DNA from 4 places in the Gottfriedia acidiceleris genome. Region 4 is predicted to be linked to each of the others. Evidence: riboswitches for the same ligand, from Rfam matches in the RefSeq annotation. Region 4 holds a riboswitch; each other region holds the start of a gene.
What was found. Region 4 has a riboswitch for S-adenosylmethionine ahead of MY490_RS13875 (trans-sulfuration enzyme family protein). Riboswitches for the same ligand answer to the same signal wherever they lie in the genome.
Positions count from the first base shown of each region.

Region 1: another riboswitch for S-adenosylmethionine. It lies ahead of MY490_RS16490 (LLM class flavin-dependent oxidoreductase); the one in region 4 lies ahead of MY490_RS13875 (trans-sulfuration enzyme family protein).
Region 2: another riboswitch for S-adenosylmethionine. It lies ahead of MY490_RS12105 (bifunctional homocysteine S-methyltransferase/methylenetetrahydrofolate reductase); the one in region 4 lies ahead of MY490_RS13875 (trans-sulfuration enzyme family protein).
Region 3: another riboswitch for S-adenosylmethionine. It lies ahead of MY490_RS19560 (methionine ABC transporter ATP-binding protein); the one in region 4 lies ahead of MY490_RS13875 (trans-sulfuration enzyme family protein).

Region 1 is NZ_CP096034.1:3,478,792-3,481,963, reverse strand. It holds gene MY490_RS16500 (GerAB/ArcD/ProY family transporter) at 1-427, shown strand, start outside; gene MY490_RS16495 (Ger(x)C family spore germination protein) at 424-1,515, shown strand; SAM riboswitch class I at 1,669-1,775, shown strand; gene MY490_RS16490 (LLM class flavin-dependent oxidoreductase) at 1,921-2,970, shown strand; gene MY490_RS16485 (ATP-grasp domain-containing protein) at 2,986-3,172, shown strand, end outside.
Region 2 is NZ_CP096034.1:2,536,251-2,539,422, reverse strand. It holds gene MY490_RS12110 (terpene cyclase/mutase family protein) at 1-809, shown strand, start outside; SAM riboswitch class I at 922-1,025, shown strand; gene MY490_RS12105 (bifunctional homocysteine S-methyltransferase/methylenetetrahydrofolate reductase) at 1,107-2,933, shown strand; gene metH (methionine synthase) at 2,930-3,172, shown strand, end outside.
Region 3 is NZ_CP096034.1:4,118,435-4,121,606, forward strand. It holds gene metQ (MetQ/NlpA family ABC transporter substrate-binding protein) at 1-315, opposite strand, end outside; gene MY490_RS19555 (methionine ABC transporter permease) at 338-1,006, opposite strand; gene MY490_RS19560 (methionine ABC transporter ATP-binding protein) at 1,008-2,021, opposite strand; SAM riboswitch class I at 2,161-2,271, opposite strand; gene MY490_RS19565 (hypothetical protein) at 2,349-2,711, opposite strand; gene MY490_RS19570 (thioredoxin family protein) at 2,911-3,172, opposite strand, start outside.
Region 4 is NZ_CP096034.1:2,910,662-2,913,833, forward strand. It holds gene MY490_RS13870 (trans-sulfuration enzyme family protein) at 1-382, opposite strand, end outside; gene MY490_RS13875 (trans-sulfuration enzyme family protein) at 388-1,557, opposite strand; SAM riboswitch class I at 1,639-1,742, opposite strand; gene MY490_RS13880 (ATP-dependent DNA helicase) at 1,822-3,172, opposite strand, start outside.

The sequences.
Region 1 (3,172 bases), 570 kb from region 4:
AATTAGTTTTACATTTTTCGTCCCAATTGCTTTTTTAGGTGTTAAAGGAGTTAATGATGTAGTGTTTCCTTGGATTTTCATAACTGATTCTCTTAGGATGGAATATGGGTTTATCGAAAGAGTGCTATATTTGATGCTTTATATATTCCTTTTGTTATCACTGCTCTTTGGCATATTAACATGGCATGTTGGTTTAAAACTATTTGAAGGAATGTTCTTTAATTATAATTTGAAACCTGCTAAAAAAAGGAAATTTTATGGATATATGATCTTACTATTTTTTGGAGTCCTTACGATGATTTTGCAGATGATTACTAACGAAAGAGAATTATTTGATCTTATTAAAATATGGCAAAATATCCGTTTTCCTGCTGAAGTCATATTAGTAGGTTTAATTTTTTTCTTATCTCGGAGGCAAAGAGCATGAAACGTATTTTAACGTTATTGTTAATTATGGAATTAAGTTTTATGTCTGGTTGCCAATTACTCGATGTTGATAAACGTTTTTTTGTCGTAGGCATAGGAATCGATCAAACAGATGAAAATGGCGTCTACCTTGTGTCAGTGAAATTAGCCATCCCTTCAGCACAAGTTGGAGCAGGAAGGTCTAATTTTCAAATTATCTCTCAAAAATCAACTTCAGTTTCTGAGGCAATTAGAATAATCCAATCTTTAGTAGATAAAAAATTGGATTTTGCTCATTGTAGGATAATCGCTATCGATAAAGAGCTACTAGTTGTAAACCAAATTGATTTGATGAAGTGGTTTATTAAACGGCCAGATATTCAAGGAGTTGCTTATGTAGCTGTAGGAGAACCATCTGCAAAAGAAGCTTTATCATGGAAGGTTAAATCAGAGAGATTAGCGGGTAACGCTGTTGTGTTAGCTTTTAATGAAGAATTAAATAGGTCACCATATGTAATGACAGAGATACTTAATGATTATTATATGCGATTGAAGGAAAACGGTATAGATCCATATTTACCTATTCTTGAACCGTTCGATAGTTCCTTTAAAATTAATACTTCCGCAGTTTTTAAAGGAACAAAATTTAAAGCTGTATTAAATCGCGATGAAACAAGATTACTTAATGAGCTTTTAAATCCAGAAAAAACAACACTAATTAATGTTGGAAAAGGAAAAAATCAATTTTACGTAAGTGCTGGAAATACGAAAACTGACATGGAAATCGTTGTGCCCAAAAATAAAAAGCCATATGTAGACGTTCATATAAAGGTAAAAGGATTTATTGAGGAATCTAAAAAATCAATACATCAAAATAGAGAATTGAAAGAGTATGAGAAAATAGCATCAATATTTATGAGCTCAAGAACAAAAAAATTTCTAGAACGGCTACAGGAATTAAATGTTGATCCACTTGGACTTGGGTTAAACTTTCAAGCAAAATACGGAGTGACAAAAAAAGAAATAAATAAGTGGGAAGAAATTTATCCGAAACTTGAATTTCGAGTAAAATCAGAAGTGAACTTAAAGGGAACTGGTACTATGTATTAACTTCGATTGAATGTTAATTAAATAATTATAAAATTTTATCTTTACTAATAAATACAACAATGAAAGCGCTGTCTTAATAAAAATGTTTAAATTCCATTATTGACAATCTGTTTACTAGGATTTAAGATTCAGTTAAAGAAATTACATAATTCAAACTTATCGAGAGTGACCGAGGGATCAGGCCCTATGACGTCCGGCAACCTCCTTTTTAAGGAACGGTGCCACTTCCTGCAGAATGAAATCATTCTGATAGATAAGTCGAAAACAATTGTTTCCGATGCCTCTTTCTGAATGAAGGAGGCTTTTTCTATTTTTTATTTATTTACGCAGGAGGTTAAACAAATATAATCCCAACTTAACCAATGAGAAAACTAGATAATTTTAATGATAAAGGAGAGAATAGAAATGAAATATGGTTTTTGGTTACCGATTTTTGGAGGATGGTTACGTAATGTGGATGACGAAAGCATGCCACCAACATTTGATTATGCTAAAGAGGTCATTCAATCAGCTGAAAAATGGGGATACTCGACTACTTTAATCGCTGAATTATATTTAAACGATATTAAAGGTCCAGAGCATGATTCACTTGAAGCCTGGTCAACAGCAGCGGCACTTGCTGCAGTGACGGAAAAAATTGAAATTATGACCGCGATTCGTCCAGGTTTTCATAATCCAGCCGTAACAGCTAAAATGGCTGCTAATATCGATCAAATCAGTAACGGCCGTTTTACGCTAAACGTAGTTTCTGCATGGTGGGCAGAAGAAGCTCGTCAATATGGCGGTATTTTTACAGAACATGATGATCGTTATGCTCGTACAGAGGAGTTTATTGATGTTTTAAAAGGCTTATGGACAGAAGAAACATTCAATTATTCAGGAAAATTTTATGATTTAAAGGGTACGAAGCTTGCTCCTAAACCTGTTCAAAGACCAAATCCGATTCTTTATGCAGGTGGTGAAAGTGAAAAAGGCAAGCAAACAATTGTTGAAAAATGTGACGCATATGTGATGCACGGTGGAACAGTTGAAGAAATTAAACAGAAAGTAACAGATATGAAGGTACGTCGTGAACAAACTGGCAATGCACCTTTAAGTTCTTTCGGTATGGCTGCTTATGTTATTTGTAGAGATACAGAAGAAGAGGCTTTGGCTGAGCTTGAAAAAATTACGACTGTGAAAGATTCAAGCGGTTATGCTGGCTTTAAAGACTTCACGACAAAATCACAATTAGAGCAACAAATACAATTACAAGATTACTCAGTTTCAAATCGTGGTCTAAGACCAAATCTAGTAGGGACACCAGAGCAAATTGCAGACCGAATTTTACAATATGAAGAAGCTGACTTAGACTTATTATTATTACAATTTTCACCTCAACTAGAGGAAATGGAACGCTTTTCAAAGCAGGTTATGCCATTAGTAGAACAAAAACGTAGTTTAATAAAAAGCTAGAAAGGGGATATTAAAATGAGTAAGGTATATGTAATACATGAAAACAGTGAGTGGACAATCCATTTAACAAAAAGATTAGAGGAGCTTGGAGTTCCTTATGAGGAATGGCATTTAGATGAAGGTACGGTAGATTTATCAACAGAACCACCAGAAGGGATCTTTTATAGCCGAATGAGTGCTTCTTCTCATACACGTGATCATC
Region 2 (3,172 bases), 370 kb from region 4:
GTCCTGGTGGTTGGGGCTTTTCTGATGTTAATTCTTTTATTCCAGATAATGATGATACTGGTGCAGTTTTAAGGGCATTAAGTAGAAATGCTTTGGATCACTCCACAATTCATGAAAGTTGGTTAAGGGGAGTTCATTTTTTACTTGGACTTCAAAATGATGATGGTGGTTGGGGAGCTTTCGAAAAAAATGTAACGAATAAGTGGTTAACATTTTTACCAATTGAAAATGCTAAAGATGCAATCATTGATCCTTCAACTGCGGATCTAACAGGACGTATTTTAGAATTTATTGGACACTATACGACGATTTCAAATGATGATCTGATTGTGCAAAAGACGGTTAATTGGCTTTTAAAAAACCAAAAATCAAATGGTAGTTGGTATGGTAGATGGGGTATTTGTTATATTTATGGGACTTGGGCAGCAATTACAGGTCTCAGAGCCGTGGGAATTCGTAAAAATCATGAGGCAATTAAAAAAGCTGAGAAATGGTTAGTTAGTATTCAAAATGAAGACGGAGGTTGGGGAGAGTCAGGACTTTCACCTGTTAAAAATAAATATGTTCCTTTAAAATATAGTACACCTAGTCAAACTGCGTGGGCAGTTGATACTTTACTTTCAATTCGTAATAAAGAAGATGAAGTAATTAGAAAAGGGATAAAATTTTTAACTACTCAAAGTGAATTATCAAATAAAGCATTAACTTATCCAACTGGATTAGGATTACCTGGTCAGTTTTATATTGACTATCATAGCTATAATGAAATTTATCCGCTATTAGCACTAGCACACTATAAAAATAGTTAAATAATACTATTATGTAAACAAAATAAATTTATTTTTGGAAATCTTTCCATAAATGTCTTTTCTTTATCATATAAATATAGTAAACTGTTTTATATTGAATATAACTAAATAATCCTTATCGAGAGTGGTGGAGGGACTGGCCCTTTGAAACCCGGCAACTTTAGCGAAAGCTAAAAAGTGCTAAATCCAGCATGTTTAAAACATGAGAGATAAGGCGTGATCTGTACTTAAACGTCATTCTCTCATTTTTTTTGAGAGAATGGCGTTTTTTATTTTATATAAACGGGAAGTGATTGAATGGGCTTATTGGAAAAGTTAAAAGATGGAATTGTTTTAGGTGACGGCGCAATGGGAACGCTTTTGTATTCTGGCGGACTTCACAGTTGTTTTGAAGAACTTAATATTACTGAGCGTGATCGAATCATTCATATACATGAACAATATATAGATGCTGGCGCAGAAGTAATTCAAACTAATTCGTACGGTGCTAATGCTGGAAAACTGAGACAATATGGTTTGGAAAAGCTGGTTAAGCAAATTAATCAAATGGCTGTTAGAAATGCTAGAGCGGCATCAAAAGGAAGAGCATTAGTAATCGGTGGTATAGGTGGAATGAAATATGTAGGTTCTACTTTTACGACACCTTTAGAACGTGAAATGATGCTGCTTGAGCAAGCTTCAGCGTTACTAGAAGAAGGCGTAGATGGGATCATGCTTGAAACATTTTATGATGAAAATGAATTATATGATGCTGTGAATCTATTAAGAGGAAGAACGGATTTACCTATTATTGCACAAGTCACACTACAAGAAATTGGCATTATGCAAAGTGGCCAATATATCGAAAAAATTCTTCCTAGTTTAATTGATTTGGGAGCAGATGTAGTTGGAATCAATTGTCATCTAGGACCACTTCATATGTTGGAGTCATTAAATACGGTTTCTTTACCAACGAATGGGTACTTATCGGCATTTCCTAATTCAGGATTACCACTTTACAATGAGGGAAAATACGTATACAAATCGAATCCAGAATATTTTGAAGATATGGCAAAACCATTTATTGAACAAGGTATAAGACTAATCGGTGGATGTTGTGGTACAACACCAGCTCATATCTCTGCTTTACGAAGTAAGATTGATACTTTACAGCCTGTAACAAAAAAAGATGTGAAAAACAGAACAATTAAAATTACAATCCATAATCAAGAAGAACGAAAGAATGAAACGCTAGCTGAAAAGGCAAAAAAGAGAACGACGATCATTGCAGAGCTAGATCCACCAAAAACATTACAAACTAGAAAGTTTTTTGAAGGAGCAAAAGCATTACATAGCGCAGGGGCTGATGCAATTACGCTAGCAGATAATCCACTAGCTTCACCTAGAATTTCGAATGTAGCGATGGCTTCACTGCTTCAAAGATTAGATGTACCAGTTTTGACACATTTAACTTGTAGAGATCGGAATATGATTGGACTTCAATCTCATTTAATGGGGCTATCAACTTTAGGATTAAATGAAGTTCTTGCTATTACCGGTGATCCAGCAAGGGTAGGCGATTTTCCAGGTGCAACTTCTGTATATGATGTAGCATCACTTGAACTAATTCGGATGATTAAAGAAATGAATGAAGGTAGACTTTATTCTGGTAAAAGCTTAGGAAATGGAACGAGATTTTCAGTCGCTGCAGCTTTTAACCCAAATGTTCGGAAATTTGATGCGGCAATTAAAAGACTTGAGAAAAAGGTCGAGGCGGGAGCGGATTATTTTTTAACGCAGCCAATTTATGATTTTGAAACGATTGATAAGTTATATGAGTCAACTCGTCATATTAAACAGCCAATTTTTATTGGAATTATGCCACTAGTTAGTAAGAAGAATGCTGATTTTATCCATTATGAAGTTCCAGGAATTACTTTATCAGAAGAGGTAAGAAATAGAATTTCATCAGTTGAACCAGAAAGAGCAGTTGATGAAGGTAAAAAAATTGCGAAAGAGCTTATTGATTATGTTAAGGATAAATTTAATGGCATTTATTTTATCACTCCATTTTTGAAGTATGAAATAACAGAGGACTTAATTCAATTTACTAAAAGTAGCAATAAAGAGGAGATTCAACTATGAAAACTTTAGATATCGCACTAAAAGAAAAAATATTACTTCTTGATGGAGCAATGGGAACGATGATCCAGCAAAGAAACTTAACAGCAGAAGACTTTGGTGGAGAAGATTACGAAGGTTGTAATGAATATTTAGTTGTTACAAGGCCGGATGTTATACAAGAAATTCATGAGGAGTATATATTTGCTGGTTCCGACATTATCGAAACGAACACATTCGGAGCAACAAATATTGTTTTATCC
Region 3 (3,172 bases), 1.2 Mb from region 4:
AGCGTTTTCAAATTTATAACCATTTTCTTTCATTTGAGATTCTAAATATGGAATGTGTTGGAAATAGTTTGCATCTAATTCTTTCGAAGCTAGTGCTTTATTTGGTAATACATAATCTTGGAATTTAACAATTTTTAAGTTAATTCCTTCTTTTTTAAGGATAGGTTTAGCTTGTTCTAAAATAACTGCGTGAGGTACATTTGATGCACCAACCACTAATTCTTTATTTTTATCTTCTCCACCTTTATTACATGCTGCTAAAGATAATGCTAAAACACCTGCTCCTAAAATTCCTACGATTTTTTTGAAATTCATTGTCAGTTCCTCCCTTATATGATTAAGCTCTTTTATCTATTTTTGTTGTTACTAAATCACCAATAAATTGAAGAATGAATACGATTAATAAAATAATTACTGTCGCAACAAGCGTTACTTGGTTATTAGAGCGTTGGTATCCTTCCATAAATGCTAAGTTACCAAGTCCACCACCACCTACTACACCAGCCATTGCTGTATAACCAACAATTGCAATTGTAGTAACAGTTAAACCTGAAATAATTGCTGGTAATGCTTCTGGAATTAATACTTTTACGATGATTGTAAATGTGCTAGCTCCCATTGCTCTTGCAGCTTCGATAACACCTTTATCAATTTCACGTAATCCGATTTCGACCATCCTTGCATAGAATGGTGCAGCACCAATAATTAATGCAGGTAATGCTGCTTTTGCTCCAAGCATAGAGCCAAGTATAAAGATCGTAAATGGAATTAATAAAATAATTAAAATGATAAACGGTATTGAACGAAAAATATTTACAAACGCTGCTAGGATTGTATTAAAAAATTTATTTTCAAGAAGCTGATCTTTACTAGTTAAAAATAAGAATAAACCTATTATTAGTCCAAAAATGAACGTTGCAAGAGCAGCGATTACTGTCATGAATAATGTTTCATGAGTAGCTAAAAGCATTGCATCCCAATCAACATTCGGAAAAAGTTGTGTCATCTTATGCTACCTCCACTTCAACTTGTTTTGATTCTAAGTAAGCAATTGCCTCTTTGATGTTATTTATGTCTCCAACAAGTTGAATCTTCATTGTCCCATAAGAGCCTTCAGCAGTTTGAACAATTTTTCCTTGCAAAATGTTAATTTCTATATCAAAGTGCTTAACAACCTCAGAAATATGAGGTTGATCTGCTTGACCATTTTTAAAGGTTAGCTTATAAGTATTATCCTTCCCATCACCTTCAGAAATTACTTCACTGTCTAATTCTTCATCATTGCCTTTGATTTGCGTCACAAATTTCTTTGTAATTGCTTGTTTAGGACGAGTAAATACATCAACAACATGGCCCTCTTCTACTACATTTCCGTTTTCCATTACAGCTACTCGTTGGCATATCTTTTGAATTACATGCATTTCATGAGTAATTAGGATAATTGTAATACCAAGCTGCTTATTAATATTTGTCAGTAAAGCTAATATTGAATCTGTTGTTTCAGGATCTAATGCAGAAGTTGCTTCATCGCATAAAAGAACATCTGGGTTATTAGCAAGTGCTCTTGCAATTCCGACACGTTGCTTTTGACCTCCACTAAGTTCAGAAGGATAAGCATTTTCTCTTCCTTCAAGACCTACAAGTTTAATTAATTCTTTTGCACGATTAATGCTTTCCTTTCTTGAAACTTTAGCAATTTCAAGTGGGAAAAGTATATTTTCTAATACTGTTCTCGACCACAATAAATTAAAATGTTGAAAAATCATCCCTATTTTCTGTCTTGCTTTTCTTAACTGACTTGATGAGCATTTAGAAATCGATTGACCATTAATAATCACTTCACCCGATGTAGGTGACTCAAGTCCATTTAGCATTCGTAATAGCGTACTTTTCCCTGCGCCGCTATATCCGATCATGCCAAAAATTTCACCCGCTTCGATCGTTAACGAAACATTTTGTACTGCGGTAACTGTGCCCTTTTTACCTTTGTATGTTTTACTTACATTATTTATTTGAATCATACACTTGATCTCCTTTCAAAACATTCTAACAACTTATCTTTCAATTTTTTGTAAGTAAGTACTTTTTTAGTCGCATAAAACAAAAAAACCTTTCAACTCACATGAGCAGAAAGGTTTAACATACAAAAAGTATTCCTTTCTCTCATCTCTCAAAGCATATGCTTTGCAGGAATTAGCACCATTTCAATGACAATCATTGACGGTTGCTGGGTTTCACAGGGCACAGTCCCTCCACCTCTCTCGATAAGAGTTAACTTACGATCTATTAAGTTGTTTAACGCAATTTCTTTAACGTAAGTCCAATTCTACAAAGTTAGACACTAGTTGTCAACAATTTTCTAAAAGTTTTTTTTCGTTATTAACACTCGTATATTGAAAAATTGTTTCCATTAGTAGTAATAATCGATAGTTCCCTTCAAAAGAAGCATCACTTAGTTTTATTAAGAGTCCTAACCTTTGCGAACCTGAATTTAGATATTCCCATCCATCTTTTGAAAAATTAACTCTAAGTTGCGGAATCGAACGATCAATTATCTCGATAAAAGGAGCCTTTTTACTTAACTTTATATACACTTTTTCATTTAGACAGTTAAATTCTACAATCCTTTCTTCGATTGGCAAAATAATTTGCAAATATTCTTTTTTTATAAATAAGTTTCTAGCTTGTCCAATCCACTCCTTGATTTCCATAATAAACACCTCTTCCGGATTCTTTAATCTTATTTTCTCATAGATAAGAGGTGTATTCTTTATAATTCGCTCGACATTTACCTTGATAATAATCTATATTTTAATTTTATTTCTACAGCATTCAACTCATTTCCCGAGAAATATGTCTAATATCTGGAAATATTTTAAGCCAAATAAAAAGAGTGCAAATAGTATGCACTCATCGTTTAATATATAAATTATATTTTTTTAACAATTCATGTAAATATGGTACAGACTGGAAAGCGTAAATTTTTTGTTTCATTTCCCCATTTTCAAAAATAAGTAAACAAGGTACACTTTCAACCTTCCAGCTTTGAGCTTCTTCCACTATTTCATTAATATTCACCTTACTTAGAGGTAAATTTGGCAGAATCTCATTTACAATTTCTAGCATTTTAGAAGCGACTTGGCATGTACCACACATTGCGGTATAAATATAA
Region 4 (3,172 bases):
TAATCTCTTGTAATTTAGAAGCATCTACGAATGTAAAATCGATTCCGAAACGATTTAATACTTTTGTCGCTATTCTAAATGTTCCTCCATACACATCTTCACAAATGACTATATGATCTCCAGCTGAGAACAAAGATAATACAGATGAGATTGCAGCCATGCCTGATGAAAACGCAAAGCCGCGCACACCATTTTCTAATTTTGCAATTGTATTTTCTAGCGCTTCTCTTGTTGGATTTCCACTTCTTGCATAGTCGTATTTACTAAAATTCTCTATATCAAATTGATGAAATGTTGAAGTCTGATAAATAGGTATACTTAACGCTCCTGTTGCCTGATCTATTTCGTTGCCATTATGAATTAATTTCGTTCCAAATTGCATACTCATCACCCCAATGCATTTTCTAAGTCATTTAATAAATCATCAATATGTTCAATACCAACAGATAATCGAAGTGTATGGTCATCTAGACCAAGCTTTCTTTTAAATTCTTCTGGCATTTCTGAATGAGTTTGCGTATGAGGATACGTAATTAATGATTCAACTCCACCTAAGCTTTCTGCGAATGTAATGACTTTAACGCTACCTAAGACCTGTTCAACCAAACTTAAATCTTTCACTTTAAATGAAATCATCGCACCAAATCCAGTTGCTTGTTCTTTAATAATTGAATACCCTTTATGTGTTGGTAACCCTACATAATATACATCAGTAACATTTGGATGATTTTCTAAAAACTTCGCAAGTACAATTGCATTTTTTTGACTGTATTCCATGCGTAAATGTAATGTTTTAATTCCTCTTAAAATTAACCAAGAGTCAAAAGGAGCTAATGTTGCACCTGTTGATTTTTGATAATAACGAATTCGTTCATTCGTATATTCTGAATTAGTCACGACAAAACCAGCAAGTGTATCATTATGTCCACCTAAATACTTTGTTCCACTATGAACAACAACATCTGCCCCTAATTCAATTGGTCTAAAGAAATAAGGTGTTAAAAATGTATTATCCACAATCACAATAATATCTCGTTCTTTTGCAATCTCTACTACTCTTTTTAAATCAGTTACTTTCATCATTGGATTTGATGGTGTTTCAATAAAAATTCCTTTTGTGTTCGGTTTAAGTGCATCAAGAATATTTTCAATTTCTGTAGTATCCACAAAATTATGCTCAAGTCCATATGGTGAATAAATTTCTTCGAATAAACGATATGTACCACCGTATAAATCATCTGAAACAATTAGGTGGTCACCTTTTTTAAATAAGCTTAATACTGCAGTAACGGCTGCATTTCCTGTTGAGAATGCAACACCATAATTTGCACTTTCTAATTTTGCAACAGTATTTTCGACTTCTTCTCGAGTTGGATTTTGTAATCTTGCATAATCATACCCCGTCGATTGATGAAGTCCTGCATGCTTAAATGTAGCAGATTGATAAATTGGATAACTGATCGCACCTGTTAATGGATCATAGCCTTTACTTCCATGTACAGCTACTGTTTCAATCGATGTTTTATTCGTGTTTAAAGCCTCTTTTGTGTTAGTCATTATAAATCCCCCATTTTAGTCAAATAAAAAACCACTTCCTAAAAAATAAGAAGTGGTTATGTCCGCAAAATATACATATCGCTCTTATCTTCCAGGTTTTTCACCTGCAGGATTTAGCACTTTCTAGTTTTCACTAGAGTTGCCGGGTTTCGTCGGGCCAGTCCCTCCACCGCTCTTGATAAGATTATTAAATTATATTGATAAGTATATTAAAAACTCTGATAATTATCAATCATTTTTTTTCATCAGTTAATTATTAACTTTTCATTTCCATGCTTCAGGTAATAAACTTTGATAAAGTGTGCTCTTATATCGATCATCAATTAGTAATAAAGTCCCTTCATCTGATTCAGATCGAATAACTCTCCCACCCGCTTGCATTACTTTATTCATACCTGGAAAGACATATGCATAATAATACCCATTTTTTCCTACCGACTGAAAATGCTCCTTTAAAATATTTCTTTCTAAACAAATCTGCGGCAATCCTACACCAACTATTACGACACCATTTAATCGATCACCCTTTAAATCGATCCCTTCAGAGAATATACCACCTAATACAGCAAAGCCAACTAACGTTTCCTCATTGAGACTATCAAATTGTACAAGGAACTCTTCTCGCTCAATTTCAGTCATACCATTTTCTTGAATAATTGTTTTTATGTTAGGGTATTTCTCTTTAAATAAATCAACACTTTGAATTAAATATTGATAAGACGGATAAAAAACTAAATAATTACCTTTTCTTTTCGTAATTTCTTTATACACCGAATCAATTAATCTTTCTAAATTTCTTTCACGATCTTGATATCGTGTTGATAGAGGGTCAATTGTTACTTCCAGTTGCTCCCTATGAAAAGGAGAATCGATTGAAATTGTATAATCACGACTTTGATCACCAAGCATATCTTGAAAATATTGTATTGGCGTTAAAGTAGCTGAAAAATAGATTGTAGAGCGAAATCTTTTTATTACGTCATTCACTACTTTAGATGGATCAAGGCAAAATAACTTTAAATGAACTTCACTTTTATAAAATTCATAGTAGCATACGTAATTTTCATCAAAAAATTCTGTAATTTTGACGAAGTTAAGTGACTCAAAATAAGTATCAAGTAAAAGTTCTTTATTTTCGTCCTCGTCCATTTCCTGTAATTTTATTTCAACAATTTCATTAAATGTATGTAGAAGTTCCAATAAATCCTCATCAATTTCTTTTGAAACTGGGGTTACAACGTCCTTCCATTTCTTTCTTAATTCAATCAATCGCTTATTTATTTCATTTATTATGGCATAAAGTTCATCTTTTACATTTTTATATCTATTTTTCAACTCTAAAAATTTAGATTTGAATAGACTTGCAGAATACATTTCTCTTGCCCGATCAACAAGATTATGAGCTTCATCAATTAATAAAACTGAACTTCGTTTATGTTCATCAAATAATCGTTTCAACGATACTCTTGGATCGAAAATATAATTCACATCACAAATAATAGCATCTGAAGAATTTAATAAATCTAATGAGTATTCAAAAGGACAAACTGTATGTTTTCGTGCATATACTTCTATTTTCTCTCTGGTTAGCGCTTTTTCCGATGAAAGTATATCA